Regions from separate parts of the Micromonospora sp. SH-82 genome, predicted to be linked through region 4. Evidence: riboswitches for the same ligand, from Rfam matches in the RefSeq annotation. Region 4 holds a riboswitch; each other region holds the start of a gene.
The links. A riboswitch is a leader RNA that binds a small molecule or an ion and turns the genes downstream of it on or off. The one in region 4 is predicted to bind cyclic di-AMP.

Region 1 (7,635 bases), 1.6 Mb from region 4:
CGCGTTAAGGTTCATCCGGGCGTACCCCGGACGTCACCCACCGTCAGTTTTTCCCGGAAGTGAGGATCGGCAATGACGCAGGACCACACCACTGGCCCGGACGCCACCGACGAGGCGGCGACGCCGTGGCGACCTTCGCGGACGGTGGCGGTGGTGCTGGCGGGCGGTACCGGGACCCGCCTCGGCCTGGGCATCCCGAAGCAGCTGCTGAAGATCGCCGGTAAGCCGATCATCGAGCACACCCTGGCCGTCTTCGAGGCCGCCCCGGAGATCGACGAGGTCGTCGTCCTGATGGCCACCGGTCACGTACCGCAGGCCCAGGCGATCGTCGACAAGGCCGGCTTCCGCAAGGTCACCAAGGTGATCGAGGGCGGCGGGACCCGCAACGACACCACCCGGATCGCCCTGGACGCGGTGGGCGAGGGCGACGTCAACGTCCTCTTCCACGACGCGGTCCGCCCGCTGGTCAGCGGCCGGATCGTCAGGGAGTGCGTCAACGCGCTCTGGACCTACGAGGCGGTGGACGTGGCCATCCCCTCCGCCGACACGATCGTCCAGGTCGACGAGAACGAGTGCATCACCGACATCCCGGTCCGGTCCCGGCTGCGCCGGGGGCAGACCCCCCAGGCGTTCCGGTCGGGGACCATCCGGGAGGCGTACCGGCGGGCCGCCGGGGACCCGGACTTCGCCGCCACCGACGACTGCGGGGTGGTGCTGCGCTACCTGCCCGGCACCCCGATCAAGGTGATCGACGGTTCCGACGAGAACATCAAGGTCACCCACCCGGTGGACGTGCACCTGGCGGACAAGCTCTTCCAGCTGGCCGCCGCCCAGGTGCCCCGGCAGACCGACCCGCGCAGCTACACCGAGGAGCTGTCCGGGCGGACGATCGTGGTCTTCGGCGGCAGCTACGGCATCGGCCACGAGCTGACCGAGCTGGCCCGCCGCTACGGCGCCCAGGTCTTCCCGTTCAGCCGTTCCAGCACCGGGACCCACGTCGAGCAGGCCGAGGACGTCGCCGCGGCGCTCAAGACCGCCTTCGACGCCACCGGCCGGATCGACCACGTGGTGGTCACCGCCGGGATCCTGGAGAAGGGCTCCCTCGCCGAGATGGACGAGGAGACGATGGACCGGGTCCTCCAGGTCAACTTCGTCGGCCCGGTCACCATCGCCCGGCAGTCCCTGCCGTACCTCCAGCAGACCAAGGGTCAGCTCCTGCTCTACACGTCCAGCTCCTACACCCGGGGCCGGGCGCAGTACGCCCTCTACTCCTCCACCAAGGCGGCCCTGGTCAACCTGACCCAGGCACTGGCCGACGAGTGGGCCGAGTTGGGCATCCGGGTCAACTGCATCAACCCGGAGCGGACCGCCACCCCGATGCGGACCCGGGCGTTCGGCGAGGAGCCGGAGAACACCCTCCTGGCCGCCGAGACCGTCGCCCAGGCCTCCCTGGACGTGCTGATCTCCGAGCTGACCGGTCAGGTGATCGACGTACGCCGGGCACCGGGCGAGACGGCTCCCCAGGCCGTACCGGTCCAGTCGGAGCGGCCCGCAGTGACCACCGCCGGCTGATTCCGACAGCAGTCCAGCGGCGGGCCGGCCCAGCGAGACCGAAAAGCGGAGTGACATGCGTGGTGACCTGGTCAGAAAGCTGACCGCTCGGGTGCTGACCACCGGTGGGGCCCTGGTCGCCTTCGGTGTCGTGGCGTTCACCGGCGCGACGGGGTGGGGGTTGGCGCTCGCGGTGGCGGCGCTGGCCGCCGCCGCGCTGGAGCGACGGGTCCGGCCCGGTGCCGACGTGCTGGCCGAGACGACACTCGTCGCCGCCGCCGTCCTGGTGGGGTACGCGCGTAGCCTCGACGCCGGGTTCGACCCGGTGCTGGCGGTGACCGCGCTGGCCCTGCTCGGGCTGGTCCTGCTCGCCGGGCCGCTGCACGACGCCGGGATGCTGGAGATCCGGGCGGCCAACCTCGCGGTCCGGCAGTGGTCACCGGCCGTCGCCACCCAACTGGGCAACGCCGTCCTGGCGCTGCTCGCGGTGGTGGCGGCGGCCGCCGCCCTGGCCCTGCCCGCCTGGGTCGCACTGCTGGCCACGCTCGTGGTGAGCGGCGGGGTCGGTGCCGTCGCGCTCGACCTGGCCCGGCGGCGGTTCCGGCCGGGCAGCGGTGGCGGGCCGGTCGGTCGGGCGCTACGCCGCCTCCAGCCGGAGTTCCTGCTCTACTTCTCCGCCCCGCCCGGCTCGGAGTACCAGGTCACCATGTGGCTGCCGTACCTGGAGCGGATCGGTAGGCCGTTCCTGGTGCTCGTCCGCGAGCCGGAGTTCCTCGGCCCGGTGTCGGCGGCCACCCGCGCCCCGGTGGTGTTCTGCCCGACCCTCAAGGCGATGGACGAGGCGCTGGTGCCCAGCCTGAAGGTCGCCTTCTACGTCAACCACGGGGCGAAGAACAGCCACTGCGTCAGGTTCAACCACCTGACCCACATCCAGCTGCACCACGGCGACAGCGACAAGGCCCCCAGCGCCAACCCGGTCTCCGGGATCTTCGACCGGATCTTCGTGGCCGGTCCGGCGGCGGTCGAGCGGTACGCCCGCGCCGGGGTCGACATCCCGGCGGAGAAGTTCGAGGTGGTCGGCCGCCCCCAGGTGGAGGCGATCGAGGTCCGCCGGGAGGCGGTTCGGGGCCTGGCCGGCCCGACGGTCCTCTACACCCCCACCTGGACCGGGCACCACGCCGACGCCAACTACTGCTCCCTGCCGCAGGGCGAGACCCTGGTCCGGGCGCTGCTGGCCCGGGGTGCCACAGTCATCCTCCGGGCCCACCCGTACACCACCCAGAACCCGGCCTCGGCCCGACAGCTGGCCCGGCTCACCGAGCTGCTCTCCACCGACCGGGCCCGCACCGGACGGCCGCACGTCTTCGGGGCCGCCGCCGGTCGGGACCTGACCCTCACCGAGTGCGTCAACCGGTCGGACGCGCTGGTGTCGGACGTCTCCGGGGTCATCTCCGACTACCTCTACTCGGGCAAGCCGTACGCGGTGACCGACATGGTGGGCGAGGGTGACCGGTTCACCGAGCGGTTCCCCCTGGCCGGTTCGGCGTACGTGCTCCGGCGGGACATGTCGAACGTCGACGAGGTGCTGACCGCGCTGTTGCAGACCGATCCGGCGGAGTCGGCCCGGTGGCACACCCGCGCCCGCTACCTCGGGGACTTCCCGGCCGAGTCCTACGCGGAGGTGTTCCTGGCGGCCGCCCGGCGGCACCTGGACCCGGCGTGGACCCCGCCGGGTCCGCGTACCGGTGGGGATGCCGGGCTGGCCGACGCCGCCACCGGGCCACTCTCCCCCACCGCCTGAGCGACCACCGGGACGAACGCCGCTCCCCCACCGCCTGAACGGGCACCGGGACGAGCGCCCCTCTCCCATCGCCTGAGCGGCCCCGCGAGAACGAGACGGGCGCCGTCCCCCCTGCGCGGGGGGACGGCGCCCGTCTCGTGGACCGGGTGGGGCCTGCCGACTCAGGCGGAGTAGCCCCGGCTGGCGATCCAGTCGGCGAGCGTGCCCACTGTCAGCCAGTACGTCGGGACCGCCGGATTCGCCGAGTCGGCGATCTTCACGGTCCGGCCGTCGTCGCGGTAACCGACCACCGCGACGTAGTGTCCGCCCGGGAAGGAGTGCCAGCCCCCGGCGAGGTCGGTGGTGGTCCCGGCCACGTTCACCACCACGCCGCGCTCGTCGGCGACCGCCGCGACCAGGTCGGCCCGGAGCCGCTCGGTCTGGGCGGTGGTGGCGGCGTTGCCGGGGATCATCGTGGTCCGGTACGGGCTGCCGTCCACCACCTGGTTGAGCACCCGGGTGGTGTCGGCGGCCGAGTTGGTGCCCATCGTCGTGGTGCCGAGCCGCACCGCCAGGTCGTCCTGGGTCCGGGCCAGGCCCATGGCCGACAGCGCGTTGCGTACCGCCGCCGGGCCGCAGTAGTAGTAGGTGATCTGGGACTGGTGGTCGTGGTCGAGGACCTTCGACGCGGGCGGCTTCGGAGTCGCCGTACGGGTCAGGTCGGTCGCCGGTGCGGTGGTGCTGGTGGCGCTGCTCGCGGTCGCCGTCGGAGCGGGGCTCTGCGAGCGGGCGGTGGCGGTCGGGGCCGGGGTGGTCAGCGACGGCGCCGCGGTCTGCGGCGCGCTCAGCTCGGCGCGGGCGGGAAGGTCACCGGCGTAGGGGGCCTGTTCGGCGACGGTGGCCGGGGTGGGCTGGTCGAGGTCGGACCCGTCACCGGTGACGGCGACGCCGACTCCGACGCCCGAGGCCACCATGAGGGTCGCGGCCGAGGCGGCGACGACCTGGTACGAGCGGTCTGCGGTGAGCCGACGCAGCTGTCGCCCGAGATGGTGTCTCACTGTCGACTGAAGGGGATGGTGAGGCAAGGAACGGGGCTCCTTCCGATTCCGCCTACCGGGTTAGCTGACGGATTCGGGCGGGAAGAAGTCGCCCTACCGGGAGTGCTGGCTCCCGGATTCACCCCGGACTACGTGGGTCCCCGGCTCGTCCTGAGACGATTGAGCGGGTCGGAGCGGCGTCGCTTTTGCGATCGGGAACCGCACCGGACGCAGCGACACTACTGGCCGAGCTTTTCCCTGCCAACCCGGCTTGACCTGCTTAAACCTCGATCATGGCAGCAATCTTCACCGCACTCCGACAGTGTCGTGTATCTATGGGACGGGCGGTTTCATCCATCCGTCGAGGGCGACAACCGGACGTTCGGTGAGCATCCCCGAGGGATTGTCGGCGGGCGACGTCCCACCTGCGTCGCGTGACCGGATCCGGCGTCCTGTGAGCGGCATCACCGTCACGACGGGATGGGTCAGCGTCGTTCGGCGTCGCCCACCGGCTGCTCGGCGGCGGACGCCGCCGAGCGCGGCCCCGGCACGACCGGCTGCGGCTCGGGCGCGACCGACTGCGGTTCCGGCGCGACCGGCTGCGGCTCGGGCGCTACCTGTCGTGGGTCCGAACCGGCCGACTGCGGTCCCGACCCGCGCCGGGTGCGGCCGGAGCGGGAGGGGGCGAGCAGGCGCATCATCGGGGTCTCCAGGTACCTGTGCATCAGCCCGGCCAGCACCAGGTTGACCAGGAGGAAGGCCACCACCGCCACCGGCCCCCACCAGCCGGGCAGGCCGACGCCGTAGACGCCGGCGAGCCGGAGCACCGTGACCATGACGAAGACGTGCACCAGGTAGAAGGCGAAGGAGACCTCGCCGAGCCAGAGCATCGGCCGGGAGCGCCAGGGTGAGCGGCGGCCGTTGATGTCGGCGTCCGCCGCGGCGGTGATGACCAGGATGTACGCCACCGACAGGACCGCCGCCCAGAGCTCGGCGCGGATGAGCTCACCGGCCGCCACCCAGACGGCCACGAACACGACGCTGGCCACCGTCAGCCGGGGACCACGCCAGCAGCCCCGACGCATCAGCTCGGCGGCGGCGACGCCCATCCAGAACTCGAACGACCGGGTGATCGGGAAGATCTGGGTGAACCACCACCGGTACTCCGGTGGCACCAGCAACTGCGTCGGCCAGAGCGCCAGGATCAGCAGCGGTACGGCGACGACGACGGCCCAGAGCATCCAGGGTCGGGCCCGCCGGATCGCCGGGAGTGCGAACGGCAGGCACAGGTAGAAGAACAGCTCGCAGGAGAGCGACCAGCTGACCGTGTTGATGCTGTAGAAGTGGCCCGGAGTGGGGTCCCACGCCTGCAACAGCAGCAGGTTGGTGAGCGCCACCTGACCGTTCACCGGGTCGACGAAGTAGAGCCCGACGAGCAGCACGACCATCCACATGAGAATGTGGTTGGGATAGATCTTCGCGGCCCGGCGACGCCAGAAGGCCCGTTTCGAGTCCTCGGGGCGGGCCGACCAGACCAGGACGAAACCGCTGAGGATGAAGAAGAACTGCACTCCGGAGAGGCCGAGGGTGAAGACCTTCTCCAACACGCCCTGGGGTCCCGGCTCGGCGACGACCCGCATGGTGGCGGCGTGGAATCCGTACACCAGCAGGGCGGCGATCCACCGCAGTCCGGTGAGCGAGGGCAGCCGGGACAGGGCGGGGGTCGCTCCGGTGGCGGTCGCGCCGGTCGCCGATACGCTGGTCACGCCACCACACCGACCACGACCGTACGAACCACCACGACGTCTCCTCCTCCACGCTCCGTCGCCGGGGGTCGACCGGCCGCCGCCGGGGACCATACCGCAATCGGACGACCGCTCATCTTCGCGGCCGAATCGGACGGTGGTGACGGGCGTGGAGTAGGTAAGAGCCGATGCCCTAATATCCGCAGACCAGCCAGCGGGGGCATGGACGAGAGGGACCAGTGATGCACCAGCGGATTCTGCTCCGGGCCAAGAAGGGGCCCTTCGACATCTACCCGCCGGAGGAGACGTTCGAGCGGAACTGGATCGGCGACAACTCGGGAAACCTGGTTTTCAGCCACTCGGCACACAAGATCCTCCGGACCGCCAATGCGGAGATCACCTCGACCGGGTTCCGCTCCGACGCCCGGGACGCGGACATGATCAACGAGAACTACGACGTGTTCGTGGTCCCGTTGGCCAACGCCTTCCGGCGCAGTTTCGCCCACCGGCTGGTCAGCATGACCCGGCTGATCCGTCGCCTGAAGATCCCGGTGGTCGTCTACGGTGTCGGCGCGCAGACCAACCTCAAGGGCGACCTGGAATACCTGCGCCCGATCGACGACCAGGTCAAGGACTTCGTCGGGGCCGTCCTCGACCGTTCGCACACCATCGGCGTACGCGGTGAGATCACGGAGAACTATCTGCGTTCGCTCGGTTTCGACGCGGTGGAGGTGATCGGCTGTCCGTCGATGTTCCTGCACGGCGACACCCTGCGGGTGGAGAAGAAGAAGCCGTACCTCGGCACCGACGACAAGATCGCGCTCACCGTCTCGCCGTACGTGAAGTCGATGGCGAAGGTGATCAGTTCCCACCACCGGAAGTACCCGAATCTCTGTTACATCCCGCAGGACGTCAAGACCCTCGGTGTCCTGCTCTACGGTGACGCCCCCGAGGACCGTGGAAAGAAGAGCAACATCCCGATCCACACCTCGCACCCGCTGTTCACCGAGGACAAGATCCGGATGTTCGTCGACCCGTGGACCTGGATGGACCACCTCGCCGACTTCGACTTCAACTTCGGCACCCGGATCCACGGCACCATCACCGCACTGATCGCGGGCACCCCCGGTTACCTGTTCGCGCACGACTCGCGCACCCTGGAACTGGCCCGCTACTTCGACATCCCGTACCGGGAGATGACCGACGTCTCCGGTGAGGTGGACGCCGCCCAGCTCTACGACGAGGCCGACTACACGGCACTCAACAACGGGCACAAGGCCCGGTACGAGACGATGATGGCCTTCCTCACCCGACACGAACTCGGCAATTCCTTCGCCGACGGGGACAGCGCCGCGCGCTTCGACCAGCAGGTGCTCGACACCGTCTACCCGCCCGGTGTGGGGCCGCAGGCATGCGCCCCCAACGACCAGTTGGTCTCCCGGATCGACTGGCTGCGCGAGCAGAACCGCGAACTGCAGGAGAAGCTCGGCGCGGAACGGGACCAGCAGTTGAAGACCCGGGT
Region 2 (7,635 bases), 440 kb from region 4:
GAGCGGTGACCTGCCCGTCGGGCGGCGGGTGGCGTACTGGCGTGGTCGGCGGGGATGGTCGCAGCAGACCCTCGCCGACGCGCTGGGCATGTCGAAGAGCTGGGTGGACAAGGTGGAGCGGGGTGTCCGCCGGTTGGACAGGCTCTCCACCCTGCGGGAGGTCGCCCGGGCGCTCCGGATCGACGTGGACCTCCTGCTCGGCACCGGCCCGGCGGCACCCGTCGCGCGGGCCGACCAGGCCGACGGGCCGCTCACCGGCGCCGAGCTGGACCCGTTGCGGGCGGCCCTGTTCCGGTTCGACGCCGCCCTGGCCGGGGTCGACCCGACCGGCCCGACGCCGGACCGGCTCCGGGCGGGGGTGGAGCACGCCTGGTCGGCGTACGGGCACGCCGACTACCGGCTACTGGTGCGGATCCTTCCGGGGCTGCTCTGCCAGGCACAACTGAGCCGGGCGGCCCACCCGGACGACCCGGTCGCGGTCCACCTGCTGGGGCAGGTCACCCAACTGGTCTCGGCGGTGCTGTGCAAGCTGGGCGAGCTGGCCACCTCCTGGCTGGCCGCCGACCGGGCCATGACGATCGGCCGCCGGACCGCCGACCCGACGTCGGCCGCCGTCACCCTGACCCGGGTCCTGCGGGCACTGGACCGGCCCCGGCACGCCCTGGAGGTCGCTGTCGCCGTGGCGCACCGGATCGGCCCACCCGATCCGCAGACCGCCACACCAGAGCGGCACTGCGGGTACGGAACCCTGCTGGTGCAGGCCGCACGGGCCGCCGCCGCCAGTGGTGACCACCCGGGAACCGTCGACCTGCTGGACCAGGCCGCCGCCGTCGCCGCCCGACTCGGCGACGACCACCACTGCCGGACGAGCTTCGGTCCGACGGCGGTCGGGCTGGCCCGGGTCACCACCGCACTCGCCCTCGACCGGGACCGCGATCCGCTCCGGTCACACCGGGAAGTCCTCGACACCGTGGCCTTCGCCCGGCTGACCGTGGAACGGAGGGCGGCGTACCTGGTCGACGTGGCCCGGGGGTGTCTGCGCCGCAACGACCTCCCCGAGGCCGCGCGGGCGTTGCTGCTCGCCGACCGGACCGCCCCCACCGAGGTACGCCATCGTCCCACCGCCCTCGCCACCCTGCGTACGCTGCTTCGCCGGGCGTCCCGCCCGGACCCGGAACTCACCCGCCTCGCCGAAACTCTCCGGATAGCCCTTTGAACCGTCGTGCCGGGCGCCCGTCGGCGGGTCGATCGGCACGGCGGCTCGGATGATGGGCGGGGGCCTCGTCTAGCGGGACCGCCCCTGGGCCTGCACCGGGGAAGAGAACCTGTCAGTCACCGGCCCGGCCGACCCCGAATGGGTGGCGGGCCGGTCGCCACCGAGCCCGAGACCTGCGACACCAGCCGTCATGGCCTGGGCCGACGTGGACTCCGTCCCCCGTCCGGCCGCCGTCGACGAGGTGGCCGCAGGGTTCGTCGGAATCGGTAGTCCCAACGCCTTCATCCTGTCGGTGGTGAGGTCGGCGACGAGCCTCCTCCCCACCTCCTCGGTGTTGTCGGTGCGGTGACCCTGACTGAGTTCGCGGAACTGGTCGATGACGGCCGCTTGGAGCTTCGTGGCCGTACTCGGGGTCAGGTACGTCACCATGTGGCGGTGCGTCGACGGAAGGGCGGCCTGAAGTCGGTCCCTGGCGTTCCGTCCGACTTCTTCCTTTCGCGCCTCGGCGTTCTCCGCCCTCCAGGGGTTCTTCGGCATGTTGTATTTCCGCGACTCGATGATGTCGCACACCTTGTTGCTGAGAGTCTCTTGGGTGGGGGATTTGTGGTGATTCGGATCCGGCCTGTTCAGCTCCCACGCGGGCGTGCCGGCGAAAGCAGCACGCTCTCTCTCCGCCCGTTCGAGATCCCTCGAAACGGTGTTCGCGATGTCGGCCGCCTGTTCCGAGGTCAGATTCGAGACGATGAATTTGTCCTCGATGAACAGGGCGTCCTCAAGTCTCTTCCGGGGGTCATTCGTCGGGGGCATCGTGGTCTCCTCCTCGGTAGGGGGTCGGGCGACCTGACGACGGTCGGAAGGAGTCCCCGGTTCAGGTCCGACCGGCCTTCCCGTATCCCGGGACCCGGTCGGGCGGCTGAAACGTAGATCACTTGTAGCTTGACGTGCCTCACGCTGCGTGTGACGGTGAGGACCGGACCCTGTCCCCTGATGTGGGGGTTTGACCAGGTAGTTCGTTCAAGGGTAGGTGGGACCTTGCGTCAGCCGGAGACTCCCCAGGAGGCGTTCGCCGAGCTTCAGGCAGGCAACGAGCGTTTCGTCGACGGGACACCCCGCCACCCCAACCAGGACGCCGGCCACCGGGCGGCGGTCGCCGGGGAGCAGCACCCCTTCGCCGTGATCGTGGGGTGCTCCGACTCCCGTCTGGCCGCCGAGATCATCTTCGACCGTGGGCTGGGGGACCTCTTCGTCGTCCGGACCGCCGGGCACACCACCGGCCCCGAGGTGCTGGGCAGCGTCGAGTACGCGGTGACGGTGCTGCACACCCCCCTGGTGGTGGTCCTCGGCCACGACTCCTGCGGGGCGGTGGCGGCGGCCGGTGCGGTGGCCGCCGGAGGGCTCCGCCCGGCCGGACACCTCGGGGCAGTGGTCGACGCCGTCCTGCCCAGCCTCCGGCACGCCGCCGCCCAGGGCATCGTGGACCCGGCGGGGATCATCGACGTCCACATCGCCCAGACCGTCAACGAACTGGTCGGCGACTCGGCAGTCCTGGCCGGTGAGATCGCTGCCGGACGGTGTGCCGTGGTGGGGATGTCGTACCAGCTCAACGCCGGTCGGGTCCGGACTGTGGCGGCGGTTCCGCGTACCCTCTGACCGGTCTTTCGCGCCGGATCGCGAACCGGGCCGCGCGCCCCTCACGACGAACCGGTCTGCGCCTGCGACGACGAACGGGCCGCCCCCCGAAGGAAGGGGGGCGGCCCGGTTTCGCTACGACGCCCGGCTAGAGCAGGGAGACGTGGACGTGGTCGGTGTGGTTGGACGGGCCGCTGTAGGAACTCCAGCCCGTCGCCGGGAACCAGATCTGCCGGTTCCAGATGACGTAGTAGACACCCAGCCGGTCGGCGTTACGGACCAGGAACGCGGTCAGGTTGTTGCCGTACATCCGGGTGTCGTTGTTGTGCCAGGGGGAGAACCCGCGGTTCTGGAGGGACCAGTCGCAGGCCCGGCCCTTGGGGTGCTCCCACGGGCCACCGGGGCGGTAACAACCGACGAACCTGTCGAACCCGGCCCGCTTGACCTCCTTGTACATGTGGAGGGTGCGCGGGGTGATGCAGCCGGAGGTGGTGGGGTCGTTCTCGGTGCAACCCTGCGGCCGCCAGTTGCCGTTGGAATCCCGCCCCGGCGCGACCTTCGCCACCGGTGACTCGGCCACCACCAGGCCGCCGGTCAGGCCGGTGCCGCCGACCAGGGCGAGCGACTTCTCGGCGTCCCGCTTCTGCTTGGCCATCAGCGCGTGCTGCTTCTGCTGCTCGGTGACCTCGGCGTCGAGCTGCTCCTTGGCCTCGGCCGCCTCGTCCTTGACCTCCTGGACCTGGGCCAGCTTCCGGGCGTTGACCATGTTCAGCTCGTCGAGCGCCTGGGCCCGCTTGACGAACGAGTCGGGCTGGTCACTGTCGAGGAGCATCGCCATCGCGCCGATCCGCCCGCTGCGGTACGACTGGGCGGCGATCTGCCCCACCTGGGGTGCCAACCGGTCCAGCTCGCTCTGCGCCCGACGGACCTCCAGGTCGAGCTGGAGCTGCCGCTTCTTGGACTTCTCAAGCTTGTTCTGGGCCTGGGTGAAGTTGCGGTTGGTCGTCTCGATGACATCGTTGAGGAGCTTCGAGTCACCGTCCTCGTGCCCCGAGGGCCGAGGCTGGGCCATGGCCGGCGCTGACCCGGAGAAGATGGCCAGCGCGGTGATCACGGCCACCACCGGCGTCAGCCAGCGGCGTAGGGGTGCCGTCACAGTCGTCCCTTCCGTCGGCCGCCGACCGGGTTAGCTGACGGGTTCGGGACGGAAGTGGCCCCTACCGCTTGCGCGGATTCACCCCACGTACCTGGGTCCCCGATTCGCCTCGCGGCGATTGGGCGGCGGTCCCGCTGGCGCCGGTGCGCGCCTTCGGCGGTGACCGGCAGCGAGGTTACCCGAGAGTCGACTCTGGGATCTACGTCCGGAAGCCGACTAAACGCGTATTTTCGCCGTAGCGGCGGGTGACCAGTGATGAGCTTCTCATTCTGGGAAGCGTCGGCGGTCACACTGAGGAGTGTCACCATGCGGGGTCGGAACCTCCTTCTCGATTGCGCCACCCTGCGGGGGCGTCGGGGGACTGACTTCCGGCCCGGGGGTCGCTCAGGGCTTCGAGGGCGTCGTCGCGCTGAGCGGGGGGCCGGGGTCGGGGGGCGCCGTCGGGCCGGCCCGTCTTCTTCTCGGGGGTACGGCGTCCGGCGGCGGTGACCACCGCGGCCAGGGCTGTGGTCAGGGGTACGGCGGCGACCAGTCCGAGCGTGGCGACCACGCTGCGGACGATCTCCTGGGCGAGGAACTCGCTGGTCAGGACCTGCCCGGTGGGCCGGGAGTCGGCGACCAGCAGGAGCATCAGTGGCAGTGAGGCACCCGCGTACGCCAGCACGATCGTGTTGACCACCGACGCGATGTGGGCCCGCCCGACCCGGGTGCCCGCCTTGTAGAGCTGGAGTGCTGTCAGCTTCGGGTTGGCGTTGCCCACCTCGGTCACCGTGGCGGCCTGGGTGACGGTGACGTCGTCCAGGACGCCCAGGGACCCGATCACGATCCCGGCCAGCAGCAGTCCGTGCAGGTCGACGTCGGACTGGAACATCGACAGGGTGGTGGCGTCCTCGTCACCGAACCCGGTCAGGTGGGTGGCGGCGGTGGCGGCGGCGGCGAGCAGTCCGGTGAGCACCAGACTGCCCAGGGTGCCCAGGACCGCCACCGAGGTCTGGGCGCTGATCCCGTGGGTGAGATACAGCACGATGAACATGATCAGTGCTGATCCGACCACGGCGATCAGCAGGGGGGACCGGCCGGCGCTGATCCCCGGCACCACGAAGGTGAGCAGGATGGCGAAGCTCGCCGCCAGCCCGCCCAGGGCGGCCAGGCCCCGCCAGCGGCCGAACGCCACGATCGCGGCGGCGAAGAGGACCACCAGCCAGATCAGGGGCTTGCCGCGCTGGTGCTCGGCGATGTTGTAGCTGCTGGTCTCCGGATCGGCCGGGTCGACCAGCTCGACCAGGATGATCTCGTCACCCACCGCCACCCGGGGGGCGCCCGGGCCGTCCGGGATCGGGGTCTCGACCTCCTGCCCGGCGTCCGGGCCGCTGTCTGCCCGGACGGTCACCGTTCCGCAGGGCCGGTCGGCCCGTTCCGGGGTGCCCTCCGGTCCCGGTTCGACGGGCGGGCAGGGCACCGTCAACACCTGGGTGACGGTCCCGTGATAGCGGGGTACGTCCTCACCCCCGTCCGCCGTCGGCGTCCGCTCCGGCCAGAGCAGCAGGGCGGCGACGAGGGTGGCTACGAAGAGGGGAACCACCGTCGCGACGAGGACCCGTCGGACCCGGGGTGGGGCGGACGGGGCGTGACGTGTGTGGTCGGCTCCCATTGCGACTCTCCAAACGATCCACGGCGGATTACGTGTGCGTACGCCGGTCGGTTCACCCCGCCCGTGAAAATGCCCGCAACGGCGCAGTCGGGTACCCCTCGATCACCCAGGGTGACCGGAATGCGAGGTGCCCGGAGGTCCAACCGGGAATGGTAGTCACCGGATGTGGTCGCGGGGACGGGTCGGGGCTGGTGGTGGAGGTCGCCACACGCCGGCCCCGGGTGGGCGGCGGGCGCGCAGGGGCGGGGGTGGGTGGCCGGCGGTGGGCGGCCGGCGGCTCAGTGGCAGGGGGTGGAGGGGTGGGCGGGGGTCAGCCCCGCTTCATCAGGCGGCCGACGGCGGCCATCATCTCGGTGGCCATGTCCTCGGCGCGGCCGTCGGCGGCCCCCTCGTGCATGCAGTGCCGGGTGTGTCCGTCGAGCAGGCCCAGGGCCACCTTGTCCAGGGCCGCCTGGATGGCGGAGATCTGGGTGAGGACGTCGATGCAGTAGCGGTCCTCGTCCACCATCTTCTCGATTCCCCTGACCTGGCCCTCGACCCGGCGCAGCCGGGCGAGGAGCTGGTCCTTGCTGGCGGTGTACCCCCGGGAGGTGCCGGGTGCAGGAGTGGTCATGAAGCCAGCGTACGCCTACCCCCGACGGGTATGAGGTGGTTGCGGGACATACCCGTACGGGGTATGAGTAGGATAGGCTGCCGGAGACACACGGAAGCCTGTCGAGAGGAGAACGGGACATGGTCACCACCACCTACCGGGTGCAGGGCATGACCTGCGGACACTGCGTCAAGTCGGTCAGCGACGAGGTCGGCGCGCTCGACGGGGTCGACGACGTCCGGGTCGACCTGGCCGCCGGTGAGGTCGCCGTCACCAGCAGTCGCCCCCTCGACCCGGCGGCAGTGCGCGCCGCCGTCGACGAAGCCGGTTACGAACTGGTCGACGCCTGACCGACCCACCCCGGCACGGGCTCAGGGCTCAGGGGTCGGTGAATGCGGGCGGGTGTCGGGTCGGGCGGGAAGGGTGGAAGGGGAGAGGGATGCGGACGGTGGGCAGGATGACCGGGTTCGTCCTCGGTCTGGTGGGGGTGTTCGGTGCCGCGTACGGCGTCGGGCACCTGGTCGGGCCGATCGGCCCGCCGGCCGCTGTCGAACACCAGCACGGCGGCCACGACGGCGACCCCGGCGGCCCGGTCGGCGGGACACCGGGTGGGCTGCTCGTCTCCGAGCAGGGCTACACCCTCGACCCGGTCACCGCCCCGCCGGGGGAGTTCGCCTTCCGGATCACCGGGCCGGACGGACAGGCCGTCACCGGGTACGACGTGAACCACGACCGGCCCATGCACCTGATCGTGGCCCGGCGCGACCTCAGCGGATTCCGGCACGTCCACCCCCGGTTGTCGGAGGACGGGACCTGGCGGCTCCCCACCCCGATGGGCGAGCCCGGCACCTGGCGCGCGTTCGCCGACTTCCAACCCACCGGAGCGGACCCGCTCACCCTCGGGGTCGACGTGACGGTGCCCGGCCCGGTCACCCCGACCCCGCTGCCCCCGCCCACCCGTACCGTCGCCGTCGACGGGTACGACGTCACCCTCGACGGGGGGCTCCGACCCGGCCACGACTCCCGGCTCACCCTCACCGTGAGCAGGGACGGCGTACCCGTCACCGACCTGGAGCCCTACCTCGGGGCGTACGGTCATCTGGTGGCGCTGCGCCAGGGTGACCTGGCGTACCTGCACGCGCACCCGGAGGGCACCCCCGGTGACGGACGGACCCCCGCCGGTCCCGAGGTGACCTTCCACGTCGCGGCCCCGTCCCCCGGGACCTACCGGCTGTACCTCGACTTCCAGCACGGGGGCACCGTCCGCACCGCGGAGTTCACAGTGGTCGCGCCGCACCCGGACGGACCGGCACCGACTGGGTCGGCCACCGACGGCCCACCGGCGACGACGGCATCCGCCGAGCCCGACGACGGGCACGGGTCCCCCGGCC
Region 3 (7,635 bases), 1.6 Mb from region 4:
CGCTGGGCGAGGAGAGCGCGACACTCCGCTCCCTGGGCACCCTCTTCGTGGGCATGTCGGCGACCCGGACCGATCCGGCGGACGTGGCGGCGGTGAAGGGGTCGCTGCGGATGCGCCAGGTGCTGGAGCGGGCGGCCCGCGACGCGGTGCCGGACGGTCCGACCGAACTGCGCCTGCTCTACCGGGGTGAACTGCTGCGGCTGGGCCGTGCGGAGTTGGACCGCATCCGGGAACGGGCGCTGGTCCGGGGTGCCCGCCGCAACGAGGTACGCCGGGCCGGGTTCGACGGGATCTTCGCCGCACTCTGGGCGCAGGTGCGTACGCTGCACGTCGGCCACCTGCCGGACCAGCGGACCTTCGACGGGGAGATCGTCGACCGGCCGGAGTTGCGGGAGTTCCTCAAGGCGTGGTGGCCCCGCCTGCACCCCCGGCACGTACTGGGTTGGTTGGCCCGACCGGAGCGGCTGCGGGCGTACGCGGGAGGGATCCTGTCCCGGGCGGAGGTCCGGCTGCTCTCCGAGGCCTGGCGGAGCCTGGACACCGAGGGTCTGACCATCGCCGACATCGCCCTGCTCGACGAGTTGGACGCGTTGCTGGGCCAGCCGGTGAAGCCGGCCCGCCCCCGGCGGGACCCGTACGCCCTGGCGGGCGGGGTACGGGAGCTGAGCACCTTCGCCGACCGGCAGCGGGCCGCCCGGGAGGCCGCCCGGCAGCGCCCGGAGGACTACCGGGAGTACGCCCACGTGGTCGTCGACGAGGCGCAGGACGTCTCGCCGATGCAGTGGCGGATGATCGGCCGACGGGGGCGGCTGGCGTCCTGGACCGTCGTCGGCGACCCGGCCCAGACCGCCTGGACGGGTGATCCGGCGGAGCTGACCCGGGCCCGGGACCAGGCGCTGGGTCGACGTCGGCGGCACCGGTTCACGTTGACCACCAACTACCGCAACCCGGCGGAGATCTTCGCGGTGGCGGCGGCCGAGATCCGTCGGGTGGACCCCGACCTGCCCCTGCCCGTCGCGGTGCGCTCGACCGGGGTGGAGCCGGTGCAGCGGGTGCTGTCGGCGGCCGAGTTGGCACCGGAGACGGTGGCCGCGGCGACGGCCATGTTGGCCGAGGTGCCGGGGACGGTCGGCGTGATCACACCGGTGGACCGCCACCGCGAGGTGGCCGGGTGGCTGGCCGAGGTGGCCGAGCCCCGGCTCCAGGTGGTGACGAGCCTCCAGGCCAAGGGCATGGAGTACGACGGGGTGGTGCTCGTCGCGCCCGGGGAGATCCGGGCCGATCCGGGCTCCGGGGTCCGTACGCTCTACGTCGCGCTGTCCCGGGCCACCCAGCGCCTGGTCACCCTCGATCCCACCGGCTGAACGTCGACTCCGACGGTCGACAGGCCTCCCCTCGTCCGACACTTGCATACATAGCGATGTGAGCATAGGTTGTATCCCGGTCGGGTCGGACGACGGAGGGTGTGGGCGTGGGCGCAGGGCACGATCACTCGGCGGCGGTGGCGAACGCCGCCCATCGACACGTGGGCCGACTCTGGGCCGCGCTGGCCCTGCTGGCCGTCTTCACAGTGGTGCAGACGGTCGCGGCCTTCCGCACCGGCTCGCTGGCCCTGCTCTCCGACGCCGGACACATGTTCACCGACGTGCTCGGCATCGGCCTGGCCCTGGCCGCGATCACCGCGACCCGCCGGGCCACCACCGACCCGCAGCGCACCTTCGGCCTCTACCGCCTGGAGGTGCTCGCCGCCCTGGCCAACGCGGCGCTGCTGAGCGGGGTCGCGGTCTACGTCCTCGTCGAGGCGGTCCGCCGGATCGGCGACCCACCGGAGGTCCTCACCGGCCCGATGCTCGGGGTGGCGGTGCTCGGCCTGCTGGCCAACGTGGTCGCCTTCGGACTGCTGCGCAAGGGTGCCGAGGAGAGCATCAACCTGCGCGGCGCGTACCTGGAGGTGCTCGCCGACCTGGTCGGTTCGGTCGGGGTGATCGCCGCCGCGCTGGTCATCGCGTTCACCGGTTGGTGGTGGGTGGACCCGGTGGTGGCGGTCGCGATCGGGGTGTTCATCCTCCCCCGGACCTGGCGGCTGGCCCGGGCCGCCCTGCGGATCCTGGTCCAGGCCGCCCCGGAACACCTCCAGGTGACCGAGGTGCACGACCGACTCTCGGCGGTCCCCGGCGTGGCCGAGGTGCACGACCTGCACCTGTGGACGCTCACCTCCGGGATGGAGGTCGCCTCGGCCCACCTGACCACCACCCCGGGCGCGGAGATCGGGACGGTGCTCGCCGCCGCCCGGACCACGCTCCGGGAGGAGTTCCGCATCGAGCACGCCACGTTGCAGGTCGAACCCGGAGCGTCAGCGGGTGCCTGCGGAACCATCGAGTGGTGATGAGCACAGGCTTAAATTTCCGCGAGGATTGCTCTTTTTGCCGTACTTTGTCGCCCACCTCTCCGACACCATCGGTCACTTTGACTGCAACCGTCACACCCACCCCGGTAGGCTCGGTCCCGGCCTCCGCCGGGCGGCGCCCATCGGTGCCCACGGTGGCCGCCGCCTAATCGCCCACCCGGGCGAGCCGGGGAACCACGTTCCTGGGGTGCATCCGCGTCAGCGGTAGGGATCTTCCGTCCCGAACCCGTCAGCTAACCCGGTCGGCGGTTGACGGAAGGACAGGTCCATTGGCAGTAGTGGCATCACCGCGACGCATCACCGCCCGGATGGCGGCCCTGCTCGTCGCGACCCTCGCCCTCGGTGGCGCGGTCGCACCGGTCGGTCCGGCCCAGGCCGCGACCCGGGGAAGTCTGCTGGCGGCACCCGACGCCGACCCCGAGGGCGGCACCCCGGCCCTGCGCAACCAGCTGGAGGCGGCCAGCAAGGGATGGCTGGAGGCGAAGGCCAAGCTCGAGAAGTCGACACAGCGGCAACAGGAACTCAACGGTCGACTCAAGACCATCGACTCCGACCTGGCCGTCCAGAACACCAAGGTCGGTGAGATCGCCCAGGTCGCGTACCGGACCGGCCGACTCGGGGCGGCGAACGCCCTGCTCAACGCGACCTCCCCGGAGGGCTTCATGGACCGGGCCGCCGCGCTCGACCAGGTCGCCGCCAGCGAGGAGCGGGAGCTGCGCAAGCTCCAGGAGACCCGCAACCAGTCCGCCCGGACCAAGGTCGAACTGGATGCCGAGGTCAACGAGCAGCGCAAACAGGTCGCGACGATGGCCAAGCGCAAGGACCAGGCCGAGAAGGCCCTCGACGTCGCCGTCACGCAGGAGCGCCGTGAGGAGGCCGAGCGCCGCCGCCAGCAGCAGCAACAGCAACAGGCCCAGCAGCGCAGCAGCAGCGGCGGGTCGAGTGGATCGAGCGGGTCCGCGGCGTCCAGCGGGCCGGGCGGGAGCAGCACCAGGAACGCCAAGCCCGCCCCGCGTAACTCCGACGGGTCCTGGCCCCGGGAGTCGTGCAGCGTCAACGACCCCACCCCGGCCAACGGGTGCATCACGCCCCGGACCCTGCACGCCCTCAACCAGGCCAAGGCGGCCGGCTTCACCCGGTACGTCTCCTGCTACCGGCCGGGTGGATCAGGTGAGCACCCCAAGGGTCGGGCGTGCGACTTCGCCGCACAGCGCAACGGCTTCGGTGGGCACGCCACCGGCGGGGACCGGACGTACGGCAACAACCTGGCCGCGTACTACGTCCGCAACGCCGACCGGCTGGCCGTGCTGTACGTGATCTGGTACAGGCAGATCTGGCTGCCCAGCAGCGGCTGGCGCTCCTACAGCGGGGCGGGTGGGGACCCGTCCAGCGACCACACCAACCACGTGCACCTGTCGGTGTACTGACCCCCGGGTGACGCCCGGTGTCCCGCCACGACGGTGGGGCACCGGGCGTTCTCGTGCCCGGCGAGGCGTACGCCCGGCGTTTTCGTGCCCGGCGAGGCGTGCCCGGATCACCGCGTCGACGGTTATCAGGTGAACGACCCGGCGTACGGACGGAAGGTGGCCCCATGGACGGGCACGTGATGGTGTTCGCACCCACTCCCCTGCTCACGGTCACCATCGAACAGCCCAGCGACCACCCGGAGCTGCACCTGCACCCGGGCGGGCAGGGCGTCTGGCAGGCCCGGATGATCTCCTCCCTCGGGGTCCCGGTGGTGCTCTGCGCCAGCATCGGCGGGGAACTCGGTCAGGTCCTGGAGCCTCTGCTCGCCACCGAGGGGGTGGACCTGCGGACGGTCCGCCGCCACTCGACCAACGGCGGGTACGTGCACGACCGCCGCGACGGTTCCCGACAGGAGATCGTCGACGTGACAGGTGAACGGCTCACCCGCCACGAGCTCGACGAGCTCTACAACCTCGCCCTCGGGGAGGGGCTACGGGCCCCGGTGAGCGTCCTCAGCGGCCCCAACGAGCCGTCGCTCGTCCCACCCGACGTCTACCGCCGGTTCGCCGCCGACCTCGGGGAGAACGGTAGTCGGGTGGTGGTCGACCTCTCCGGGGAGCACCTCGCCGCCGTCCTGGACAGCGGGGTGTTCCTCTGCAAGGTCAGCCACGAGGAGCTGCTGCGCGACGGGTTGGCCGCCGACGACAGCGTCGCCGAACTCACCGGGGTCATGTACGACCTGCACCAGGCCGGTGCCCAGACGGTGGTGGTCAGCCGCGCCGAGGAACCGGCCCTGGCCCTCGTCGACGGGGAGGTGTTCGAGGTGGAGATGCCCCGACTGCACGCAGCCGACCCCCGGGGGGCGGGTGACTCGATGACCGCCGGGGCGGCGGCGGTGGTGGCTGTCGGCGGTGACATCCGGACGGCGATCCGTACCGGGGCGGCGGCGGGGGCGCTGAACGTCACCCGGCACGGGTTGGGTACCGGGCGGCTCGACTCGATCAACGGACTCGTCGACCGGGTCCGTCTCGTGCCGGCCGGGTCCCGCCCCCAGGAACGGATCAGCCCCGACGAGCTGGCCCACCGGGCGGTCGAGCGATGACGCTGCGGGTCCTGGTCACCAACGACGACGGCATCGCCGCCCCCGGCATCCAGGAGCTCGCCCGCGCGGCGGTGAGACGGGGGCTGGACGTGGTGGTCGCCGCCCCCCAGGAGGAGATGAGCGGCACCGGCGCGGCGATGACGGCGGTGGAGCGGGACGGACACGTGGTGGTCCACCAGCAGTCCCTGCCGGGGCTGCCCGACGTCCCGGCGTACGCGGTCAGCGGCTCACCGGGTTTCATCACGTTGATCGGGTTGCACGGTGCCTTCGGTCCGGCCCCGACAGTGGTGCTCTCGGGGATCAACCGGGGGGCGAACGCCGGACGGGCGGTACTGCATTCGGGCACCGTGGGGGCCGCTTTCACCGCCGGTGCCAACGGCTGCCGGGCGTTGGCGGTCTCGCTGGACGTGCTCAACGCCGGGGACGCCACCCCCGGCAGCGGGGGTGCCGCCGTGGCTGCGGCGGCCATGGTCCGCGACGCCGAACGGCACTGGTCCACGGCGGCCCGGGTGGCCCTCGACCTGCTCCCCCGGCTGACCGCGTTGCCGATCGAGGACATCCTCAACGTCAACGTGCCGGACCGCCCCTACGACAGGCTGCGCGGGGTACGCCGAGGGTCGCTCGCCAGCTTCGGCCAGGTGCAGATGACGGTGGCGGAGGCCGGGCACGGTTTCGTCCGGACCTCCCTGGAGGAGCCCGGGGAGGCCCTGCCGCCCGGTTCGGACCTGGCGCTGCTCGCCGATGGGTACGCCTCGGTCACCGCGATCCGGGCGATCACCGAAGTGATCGACGTACCGCTGTGACCGGGACGACGTCGACGGGCGGCTCAGGCGCCGGGGAGAACCTCGGGGGTGGCCGAACCTGCGTAGTAGGGCTCGGGGGCACCGAAGAGACCGAGCAGGCCGGTCACCCAGAGCTGCCGGTGCACGAACCGGCTGGGCTCGGTGACCACCAGCTTGACCCCGCTGACCTCGGCGGTCTGGAAACCGGCGACCATGGCGCTGATGCCGACGGAGTCGATGAAGGTGACGAGCCGCATGTTGAGCTCGATCCGGGACGGGCGTCCCTTGGCGAGGACCTCGGCAATGGCCTCGCGCACCTCGTACGCGGTGTCCACGTCGATCTCACCCCGAGGGGCGATCTCGATGACACCACCGGAAAGAACCGACTTCACGATCGACAGGCTCACGCGAGCACCTCCACTCGCCCGTTATCGGGCGCCTCATCAGTACGCGGGCCGCGACCGAGAGTATTCCTCCCACGGCCTCGGTCGCCACCCCTCGGGATGAGCAATTTGCGGATCGGACATGCCAGCTGCCCTTCTCCGCACCTTTTGGTCACCTGTGACGACGATCGGCCATCGGCCGCCCGTCGCCGGACAAGGGTAACGTCCGAGGGCACACTCGGCCCACACCCTCTGCCACCGGCGCGCCCCGTGGGGCAACGATGCTGGTCAGAGCCTTGTCCCCGGCCGCCCGAACGCTTCGTCCGGATCTCGTCACCGACCGGGCACCCGAACCGACTCCGGCGCGGGATCTTGCGGCCTTTCGACCCATTTTTCGTAGTTCACCTGTCGCGCACAGTGACCTCCGCCGCCCGCCCGGAAAGGTGGACCGCCCGACGGACACACCCGGGGAGGTGTACCACCCGGCGGAATCACCGGGGCGTCGTCGGCGAGCGCGTCAGGGGTGTCCACCGGTGCGGCCGGGCCGCCGCACCCGTCCGACCCCACCGGCATTGATCGGCGTACCTACCATCGGGGGCGACACCCGACGGTGCCCCGTACGAGGGGTCCCACCCGCGTACGCCTTCCCACCAGACCAGTTGGAGACATCGACGATGAGAAGACTCGCCGCCCTGGCCGGAGCGACGGCACTGCTCGCCCTCATGTTGGCCTGCGCCGTCGGCGGGGCGGGGGGAGACGACGACGATGACGACGATGACGACGACTTCGCCCGGGGCCCGGTCGCGGTGGTCGTCACCCGCTAGACCCGGCCGGCCACCGACGCCGGGGCGCGTCGGTGGCCGACGAGCGTGATCGGCGGCAGTCCGGGGGTTTGCCGACCGGCGGGTCTGGGCACAGGCGGGGGTAGCTGAACGTGACAACGCCCGACCGTCGCCGAATCCGAAGTGGCCTTCGGCACCCGAGGAGGAACCCACGATGTTCGGAACCAACCTGCTGGAGCGCCGCAGCAAGCCCGAGCGGATCGCGGACGAGGCCTGGCAGCACCTGACCTCGACGGTGAGCTCCGCCGGGGACAGCGTCCGCGACGCGGCCCGGACCGCCCGCCGAAGCGGCTCCGACCTGACCGGCGACGCCGGTGACCTGGTCGGAACGGCCACCGACGAGGCCCGCAAGCGGGCCGTCGCGGCCTTCGACGCCCTCGCCGGCCGGCGGCCCGCCCTGCCCTGGACCCTGCTGATCGGTGCGGCACTCGTCGGTGCGGCCGTCGGCTGGGCGGCCAGCACCGCGGCTCGGGCGGCGATCGCCCGCGCCGACCGTCCGGTCGACGACATCGAGTTCGTCGACGTGGACCGGCCGAACTCCCCTGTCGGCTTCGACAACTGAGCTGCGGCACTGCCGGTGGCGACCACGGGTCAGCCCCGACAGCGCCGCACACACAGACGACCGGCTCCGACCCGCCGCCACCACGGCCGG
Region 4 (7,635 bases):
GCCGACGTCATCGCGAAGCAGATCGAGGAGGGCAAGCTGGAGTCCCGTCGCCCCATCCCGAGCGAATCCTCGCTCCGACAGGAGTACGGCGTCAGTCGCGGGACCGTCCGTCAGGCGGTGGCGCTGCTACGGGAACGGGGCCTGGTGGTCACCGTGCCCCAACGCGGCACCTACGTGGCCTGGTAGCCGCCACGCTGCACCCGTCTCGCGGTGTCGACCCGATCTCGCCCTGGCACCCACCCCACGCCAGATACGCTGCGAGCGATCGCAGCAGAGCTGACCAAGTAGGGGGACGACATGGACCTGACTCGCGCGAGCTGGCGCAAGAGCACCAGGTCCGGTTCGAGCGGAAACTGCATCGAGATCGCGGACGGCCATCCCGGTGTGGTCGGCGTACGGGACTCCAAGGACCAGCAGGGACCGGTGCTGTCGTTCACCAGTGGCCAGTGGTCCGATTTCGTTCAGAGCATCAAGGCCCGCCAACTCGACATCTGAAAGATGGCGTACATGTTCACCGTCGTGCTCGATCGGCAGCCTGCCGACGACGAGATCGACACCCTGTTCACCATCGGGTGCGACGACGCCACCTTCGGTACGGAGGCCAACCTTCCGGTCGTCGAGTTCGATCGGGAGGCAGAGACCATGGCGGACGCGATCGCCTCCGCCGTACATCACCTCGACCGGGCAGGGTTGGCGGCGATCCGAGTCCTTGATCAGGATCTGGTCACGCTCGCCGACGTGGCCGAGCGGTTCGGACAGAGCCGGGAGTCCGTGCGGCGCTACACCACGGGAGATCGAGGGCCGGGCAACCTCCCACCCCCGGTGAATCCCGCCCCAGATGGCACGGTGTTCTACCGATGGAGCGAGGTGGCACCGTGGGCAAGGACGCATCTCAAGATCCAGGTGCCCGACGTGGACCCGGCACTGGTGGTGGCGAACCTGGTCCTGCAGGCGAGGCAGCACTTCACCCGGTGCCGCACATCACGGCCCTGACCGACCTCCTCGCTGCCTAGCCACCACCCTGACCTCACCTGCGATGAATCCGCTGCCCAGACCCGTCGACCTCAGCTCGTTGGTGCTCCGCACGGACTTCACCGATGACGGTGCCTGGAAGGCCGTCATGGACGACTTCCGCAGGTGGGGGTGCAGCACCACCTGCGTCGACGATCCCGTGTACCGCAGGGTGACGGTCAATCGGTTGGTCGAGGCCAATGCCCCCAGGTACGACGGAGGCTGGCTGCCCTACCTGTTCGTCGCCGACGCGACCACGATGACCGACGGCGAGCACCCCCTGCTCGCCGTCGACCTGGACCGGGAGCCTGGACGCACCTTCCGGGTCCCTCCACGCTGGTACCCCGAGGTCTCGGACAATCTCGCGCTCGCGAACGTGGACTTCGCCGACTTCGCCAGGTCCGTAGACCCCTCCGGCACGTTCCGGGGATTCGAGGAAGCCTGATCGGTCGAGCGGCACCACTGTTGGCACGCCACTGCCACCCGGTGTCGATGGGCGCTGACACCGCGAGAGTCATCAAAAAATACCAGCGCGAGCTTATATAAGTGGATCCTGGTAAAATCTGATCTCGTGAACGCGTTCGACGTCCTCGGCGACCCGGTGCGTCGGCGCATCCTGGAGCTGCTCACCGACGGTGAGCAGACCTCCGGTGCGATCACGGACGTGGTCCGGGTCGAGTTCGCGCTGTCGCAGGCTGCTGTCTCCCAGCATCTGCGCGTTCTTCGTGAGCACGGGTTCACGTCGGTCCGGGCGGAGGGGGCTCGTCGGTTCTACGCCGTGGAGGCCGGGCCGTTGAGCGAGGTCGACGCGTGGTTGGACCGGTTCCGCACGTTCTGGGACCAGCGACTCGACGCGCTGCAGACCGAGCTCGCCCGCGGCAGGCGTACTGCCCGGAAAGCGGCCGACGACGAGCCTGGCAGGCCCGACGAGGCAGCGTAGGCACGTGGGTTCCCTACCGAACGGAGCATGACGATGAGAGACGTACTCGACGAACTGTCCGCGGCCCGCCGGAAGATGGGCACGGCCACCCTGCCCGCCGGTGAGGCCTACACGATGGAGCTGAGACGTCGCTACGACGCGGATCTCGACGACGTGTGGGACGCCATCACCAACCCCGAGCGACTGAGTCGTTGGATGAAGCCGGTCACCGGCGACCTGCGCCTCGGCGGGGCGTTCGAGCTGGACGGCGGCGAGCATGGCGAGATCCTCCGGTGCGAGCCGCCGCGCCTGCTGCGGGTGTCCTGGATGTTCGGGCCAGGCGCGGACGAGTGGCCGGGCACGAGCGAGGTCGAGGTGCGCCTGTCTCCCGGATCGGCCGGGGACACCGAGTTCGAACTGGTCCACGCTGCGGCCGTCGGAGAGCCCATGTTCCCGACCTACGGTCCCGGTGCGGGCGGCGTCGGCTGGGATCTGCATCTCCTCACCCTCGCCGGCCACCTGGGCGACGGCGAGGTCCTCGACCACGAGAAGTTCGGGGCGTCGCCCGCCGGACGCGAGTTCACCCGGCGCAGCGCCGCCGCCTGGGGCGAGGCCCACCTGGCAGGCGGTGGCGAACCGGGCCACGTCGCGGCCGCAGTCGCGGCCACCACCGCGTTCTACCTGCCCACCGAGGATGAGCGATGACGTACGCCGCCTCGCTCGGCCACCGACCACACCCGTAGCGGCTGTTCGACGTGGCTCTGCAACGACGAAAGCCCTGACCGGATGCGATTCCGGGTCAGGGCTTTCGTGGTGGAGCGGGTGACGGGAATCGAACCCGCACTGTCAGCTTGGGAAGCTGATGTTCTGCCATTGAACTACACCCGCAGGCCGCCCCACTGTACCCGAACCGGCCGCCACCGCACCACGCCACCCCCGAGCCGTGCCTCGCCCACTCGCACCCGGGTCGATCATGAGGGTCGGCGGGTGGTCGGAAGATCCACAGGGCCGCCGACCTCATGATCGACGCGAGCGTCCTCGGCGGCAGGGCCGGTGACGTGAAAGGACGAGGGTTCAGGCGGCGGTGACGTGGGCTCGGCGGGCGGGAGGCCACGGGTCCGGGGTGGTGGCGGAGTCGGGCCGGGTGCCGTGGCTGGCGCGCGGGTCCAGCCACACCTGGACCGCCGGACGTCGGGGCGGCGCACCGGGAACGTCCAGGCCGCCCAGGTCGCGTCGGGTGAGCATGGCGACGTCGATGGTGAACTCGAACAGCCGCCAGTCGGCGTCGGGGGAGGCGCGGCCGACGTCGGCGAGCCGGGAGATCCGGGCCCGGTCGGTCACCGGGCTGGCCTGGCCGGCGACGTACGCCTCGTCGTCGCTCTCCTCCGGGGGGAAGGAGTGCAGGGCGTACCGGCCGTCGCGTTCGAGGTCACGGCGTTTGGGCGAGTCGATGACGAAGCAGAAGAGCCCCTCGTCGGTGATGACCGGGGAGACCGGGTGGACCCGGGGTCCACCGTCGGCGCGGACGGTGGCCAGGTAGCCGAAGCCCGGCCCGTACTGCTGCATGAGGAGGCGAATCCCGTCGGCGAGTCGGGGGTCGTCGGCGGCGAAGTCGGACCAGGAAGCCATGTCCACATCTTATCGAACACCTGTACGAGAATCGACCCGACACGCTGGTCACCCGGCACGATCACCGGCACCCGATCGGGTGCCCCGGAGCGTGCTCGATAGGGTTGCCAAATGCTTCTCTCCGACCGTGACCTGCTGATCGAGATCAAGACGGGCACGCTCGCGTTGGAGCCCTTCGAGCCCTCCCTGGTGCAACCTTCGAGCATCGACGTACGCCTCGACCGGCTCTTCCGGGTCTTCAACAACCACCTGTACACCCACATCGACCCGGCGGCCCAGCAGGACGACCTGACCTCCCCGGTCGAGGTGCCCGAGGGCGAGCCGTACGTGCTGCACCCGGGCGAGTTCGTGCTCGCCTCCACCCTTGAGGTGATCACCCTCGGCGAGCAGCTCGCCGGTCGACTCGAAGGGAAGAGTTCCCTGGGCCGACTGGGGTTGTTGACCCACTCGACGGCCGGGTTCATCGACCCGGGCTTCTCGGGTCACGTCACGCTGGAACTGTCCAACGTGGCGAACCTGCCGATCACCCTCTGGCCGGGGATGAAGATCGGACAGCTCTGCATCTTCCGGCTCTCGTCCCCCTCGGAGCACCCGTACGGATCGGCCGTCTACGGCTCCCGCTACCAGGGGCAGCGCGGCCCGACCCCGAGCCGCTCCTGGCAACACTGGCGCACCTGGCCGACCCGCTGACCCAGGGCCGACACCCGGCCCGAAAGCACCGGCCCGCCGGCACCGACCAGCAGCCACCGAAGGCCACGGCGCCCCGCCGGGGGACGTGAGCGGGCACGGGACGGACCGCCGGGGGAGGACCCGGCGCCGCCCCCGCGGGACCAGCGGGGGCGGCGCGCAGGGCACCACCGCGACAGCGGTACCCGGGCCTGCCGTCGGCAGGGACACCACGTCGGTCTCACGGGCCGACGTGCACTCGCCGACAGCCGGAACGGTCAGCCCTTGCCGGGGCGACCGAAGCTGTGGATCGGGGCGTCACCGAGGCGCTTCATCCGCACCGGCACCCCGGACCGGGCGGCGTGCACCACCCAGCCGTCACCGACGTACATCCCCACGTGGTGCACGTCGCGGTAGTAGAAGACGAGGTCGCCGGGGCGCAGGTCGGCGCGGCCGACCGGGGAGGTCACCTTCCGCTGCCGGGCGGCGTTGTGCGGCAGCGCCACACCGCCCTTCGCCCAGGCCGCGAGCATCAATCCCGAGCAGTCGTACGCCTTCGGCCCCTCGGCGCCCCAGACGTACGGCTTGCCGATCTGGGCGCAGGCGAACCGGACCACGTCACCTGCCGTACCCCCGGGGTAGGTGACGGGGCAGGGCGCCGGGCGGAGCGGCCCACCGGCACCGCTGTCGTACGCCCGCAGCCGCAGCTTCTGCAACCTGGCGATCTCGGCGTCGATCTGTCGACGGCTCGCGGCGAGCCCCCTCTCCGCCCGGGTGAGTTGAACGATCATCCGGTCGAGTCGGGTCTTCCCGGCCGCCAGTTCGTCACGCAGGTCCCGGACGGCCCGGACGTCCTCCTGCCGGCGGTGGGCGAACCGGTCCATCAGCTCGATCCGGCCGACCAGTTCACCGGGGGTACGCCCGGAGAGCATCAGGTTGAGCGCCGAGAAGCCCTCACCCTTGTACGCCCGCACGGCCAGGTCGCTGACCTGCTTCATCGCCGCGTCGACCTGGCGTTGCAGCGGGTCGATCCTGGCCGCCAGGGCGGCGGCCTCCCGACGCTTGTCGGCGAGGTCCTGCCGGACGGCGTTGTGCCGTTCGATGAGCGGTTCGAGTCGGTGCCAGTCCCTGTCGATCTGCCGTTCGAGATCTGTCACCGACGGTTCGGCGTACGCCGGGCCGGGGACCCCGAGGACGGCGGCCCCGACCAGGACCGCAGCGGTCGCGGCCAGTGCTGTGGTGCAACGGAACGAGCGTGGGCGCGGCCCAGCCGGCACCGGGTCGACCTGCGCCGACCTGGTGGACGGTGGCCGCGGGGCATGAAGTGCCACCGGGCTCGGTACTCCTTCGACGGAACCGCCTACCGGGTCAGCTGACGGGTTCGGGCGGAAGGGGACGCCCTACCGCAGCGGACTGCGGATTGACCCCGACGTACCTGGGTTCCCGGATCACCCCTGCGGGCGACTCGGCGGTGTCGTTCGTGACCGCCCGGGTTGGACGGTTCTGCTGCCGACCGACGGTTCACCAGCGTAGAGAGACGACCGCCTATCCGCAACGGAGCGATACGTGACACTCCGTCTCACGTTCGTTCACTCTCGGGCGCGGCGCGGCCCACACACGAAGGCCCTCCGTCGTCTGGTGGTCGACGACGGAGGGCCTCGGGTACGCCGAGGGTCAGCCAGGTCGTCGGAACCCGGCGACCGGCATCGTGTTGATGCTGGAGACGTTGACCGGGACACCGGCTCTCGCCGCGTGCACCATCTTGTCGTTGCCCAGATAGATGCCGACGTGACTGAGGTCGCTGCGGAAGAAGACCAGATCGCCGGGGCGGGCCTCGTTACGCGGGATCGCCCGTCCCTCGTTCCACTGTGCCCCGGTGAAGTGGGTGAGGCTGATGCCTGCGGCCCGGTACGCGTACTGGGTCAGTCCGGAGCAGTCGAAGGAGTTCGGCCCGGTGGACCCGAACACGTACGGCTTGCCGATCTGCGCACAGGCGACCCGGATGGCGGTACGCGCCGCCGCGTTCACCACCCCGTTGATGGTCGGGCAGTTGGCGGTCTGCACTGTGGTCTTCGGCATCGACGCCCGGAGGGTCTTGATCTCACCCTCGATCTTCTTGCGCCGGTTCGCCAGATCCTTCTCCTGCTTGACCTGGGTGGTGACGAGCGTGTCCAGCTTCTCCTTCTGGGTGTTGAACCTGGCCTGGACGGCCAGGACGTCCTCGATCTGCCGACGCTGCTCGGTGGCCACCCGGTCCAGCAGGGTGAGCTGTTCGCCGAGCTGCCCGGGGCGGCTGTTCACCAGCACCGCGCCCAGCTCGTACGAGGGGCCGATGATGTAGTACCGGGAGGCGAGTTCACCGATCCGGTTCAGCGCCAACTCGCTTTCGAGCTGCAACGGCTCGATCTTCTTGGCGAGGTCGTCGGACTTCTTGCGGTTGACCCTCAGCTCGGACCGCACCTTGTTGTACTGCTCGATGGTGGGTTCCAGCTGGCGCCACTGCTTCTCGATCTGCGCTTCGATCTCCTCGACCGTGGGCTCCGCCTGCGCCGGTACGGCGAGCATCCCGGCGCCGACGATCACGGCAGCACACAGGGCTGTCAGACGCGCCAATGCCCGTCGCGCGCCGCGTACTCGGGCGGGCGTTTTCGGGACACGACGATGAGGGGGCAGGCTCGCCACCGGCACCGACTCCTTTGCCGACCGGCCGCCGGGCGCCTCGCGAGGAGGGGAGGGCGAGACAGACGACCCACAAGCGGCCGGTGCCCAACATTAGGGAAGCAAAGCGATCGGGGCAAGAAGACAATCTTCACCATTACGGTGAAGCAATCGCTTGCACACCAACGGTATCCACTATTCGGCGATCGAGGGGTACCCATCAATGTGGGGGTCGGTCACCCTCCGGTCACTCCGGCCGGACCGAGCGGAGCAGGACGCTGGCCACGTCGACCACCTCGACCTGTTCTCCGGCAGCCTTGCCGTTGACCCCGTCGTTGAGCATCGTCGAGCAGAACGGGCAGCCGACGGCGACCGTCTTCGCCCCGGTGGACATGGCCTCCTCGACCCGGTCCACGTTGATCCGCTTGCCGATCCGCTCCTCCATCCACATTCGCGCGCCCCCGGCACCGCAGCAGAACGAGCGCTCGCTGTTGCGCGGCATCTCGATCAGGTCGGCGTCGCCCGTGCCCCCGCCGATGGCGCTGCCCAGGACCTCACGCGGCGGGGCGAAGACCCGGTTGTGGCGGCCCAGGTAGCACGGGTCGTGGTAGGTGACCCCGCCGTCGACCGGCTGGACCGGGGTGAGCTTGCCATCGGCGACCAGGTGGGCCAGGAGCTGCGTGTGGTGGACCACCTCGAACTCGCCGCCGAGCTGGCCGTACTCGTTGCCCAGGGTGTTGAAGCAGTGCGGG

Region 1: it holds a riboswitch for cyclic di-AMP, as region 4 does, so the genes downstream of both, WHN02_RS12765 (C39 family peptidase) here and WHN02_RS05270 (NlpC/P60 family protein) in region 4, are expected to answer to the same signal.
Region 2: it holds a riboswitch for cyclic di-AMP, as region 4 does, so the genes downstream of both, WHN02_RS07400 (coiled-coil domain-containing protein) here and WHN02_RS05270 (NlpC/P60 family protein) in region 4, are expected to answer to the same signal.
Region 3: it holds a riboswitch for cyclic di-AMP, as region 4 does, so the genes downstream of both, WHN02_RS25475 (coiled-coil domain-containing protein) here and WHN02_RS05270 (NlpC/P60 family protein) in region 4, are expected to answer to the same signal.

Annotation. Positions count from the first base shown of each region.
Region 1 covers NZ_CP148049.1:2,771,574-2,779,208, reverse strand. Annotated here, with positions in the region: gene WHN02_RS12775 (D-ribitol-5-phosphate cytidylyltransferase) at 73-1,572, shown strand; gene WHN02_RS12770 (CDP-glycerol glycerophosphotransferase family protein) at 1,628-3,352, shown strand; gene WHN02_RS12765 (C39 family peptidase) at 3,514-4,389, opposite strand; cyclic di-AMP (ydaO/yuaA leader) riboswitch at 4,424-4,565, opposite strand; gene WHN02_RS12760 (acyltransferase family protein) at 4,854-6,134, opposite strand; gene WHN02_RS12755 (polysaccharide pyruvyl transferase family protein) at 6,356-7,635, shown strand, end outside.
Region 2 covers NZ_CP148049.1:1,581,255-1,588,889, forward strand. Annotated here, with positions in the region: gene WHN02_RS07380 (hypothetical protein) at 1-9, shown strand, start outside; gene WHN02_RS07385 (helix-turn-helix domain-containing protein) at 1-1,216, shown strand, start outside; gene WHN02_RS07390 (hypothetical protein) at 1,286-2,023, opposite strand; gene WHN02_RS07395 (carbonic anhydrase) at 2,204-2,866, shown strand; gene WHN02_RS07400 (coiled-coil domain-containing protein) at 2,994-4,001, opposite strand; cyclic di-AMP (ydaO/yuaA leader) riboswitch at 4,006-4,136, opposite strand; gene WHN02_RS07405 (YibE/F family protein) at 4,303-5,652, opposite strand; gene WHN02_RS07410 (metal-sensitive transcriptional regulator) at 5,963-6,265, opposite strand; gene WHN02_RS07415 (heavy-metal-associated domain-containing protein) at 6,385-6,594, shown strand; gene WHN02_RS07420 (hypothetical protein) at 6,684-7,635, shown strand, end outside.
Region 3 covers NZ_CP148049.1:5,810,501-5,818,135, forward strand. Annotated here, with positions in the region: gene WHN02_RS25465 (HelD family protein) at 1-1,364, shown strand, start outside; gene WHN02_RS25470 (cation diffusion facilitator family transporter) at 1,472-2,386, shown strand; cyclic di-AMP (ydaO/yuaA leader) riboswitch at 2,540-2,670, shown strand; gene WHN02_RS25475 (coiled-coil domain-containing protein) at 2,716-3,834, shown strand; gene WHN02_RS25480 (PfkB family carbohydrate kinase) at 3,999-4,976, shown strand; gene surE (5'/3'-nucleotidase SurE) at 4,973-5,779, shown strand; gene WHN02_RS25490 (STAS domain-containing protein) at 5,803-6,165, opposite strand; gene WHN02_RS25495 (hypothetical protein) at 6,816-6,965, shown strand; gene WHN02_RS25500 (hypothetical protein) at 7,138-7,545, shown strand.
Region 4 covers NZ_CP148049.1:1,139,694-1,147,328, reverse strand. Annotated here, with positions in the region: gene WHN02_RS05315 (GntR family transcriptional regulator) at 1-186, shown strand, start outside; gene WHN02_RS05310 (DUF397 domain-containing protein) at 298-495, shown strand; gene WHN02_RS05305 (hypothetical protein) at 508-993, shown strand; gene WHN02_RS05300 (DUF6924 domain-containing protein) at 1,037-1,456, shown strand; gene WHN02_RS05295 (ArsR/SmtB family transcription factor) at 1,583-1,951, shown strand; gene WHN02_RS05290 (SRPBCC family protein) at 1,985-2,635, shown strand; tRNA gene WHN02_RS05285 (tRNA-Gly) at 2,745-2,818, opposite strand; gene WHN02_RS05280 (pyridoxamine 5'-phosphate oxidase family protein) at 3,005-3,559, opposite strand; gene dcd (dCTP deaminase) at 3,671-4,249, shown strand; gene WHN02_RS05270 (NlpC/P60 family protein) at 4,504-5,502, opposite strand; cyclic di-AMP (ydaO/yuaA leader) riboswitch at 5,566-5,706, opposite strand; gene WHN02_RS05265 (NlpC/P60 family protein) at 5,900-6,913, opposite strand; gene WHN02_RS05260 ((Fe-S)-binding protein) at 7,131-7,635, opposite strand, start outside.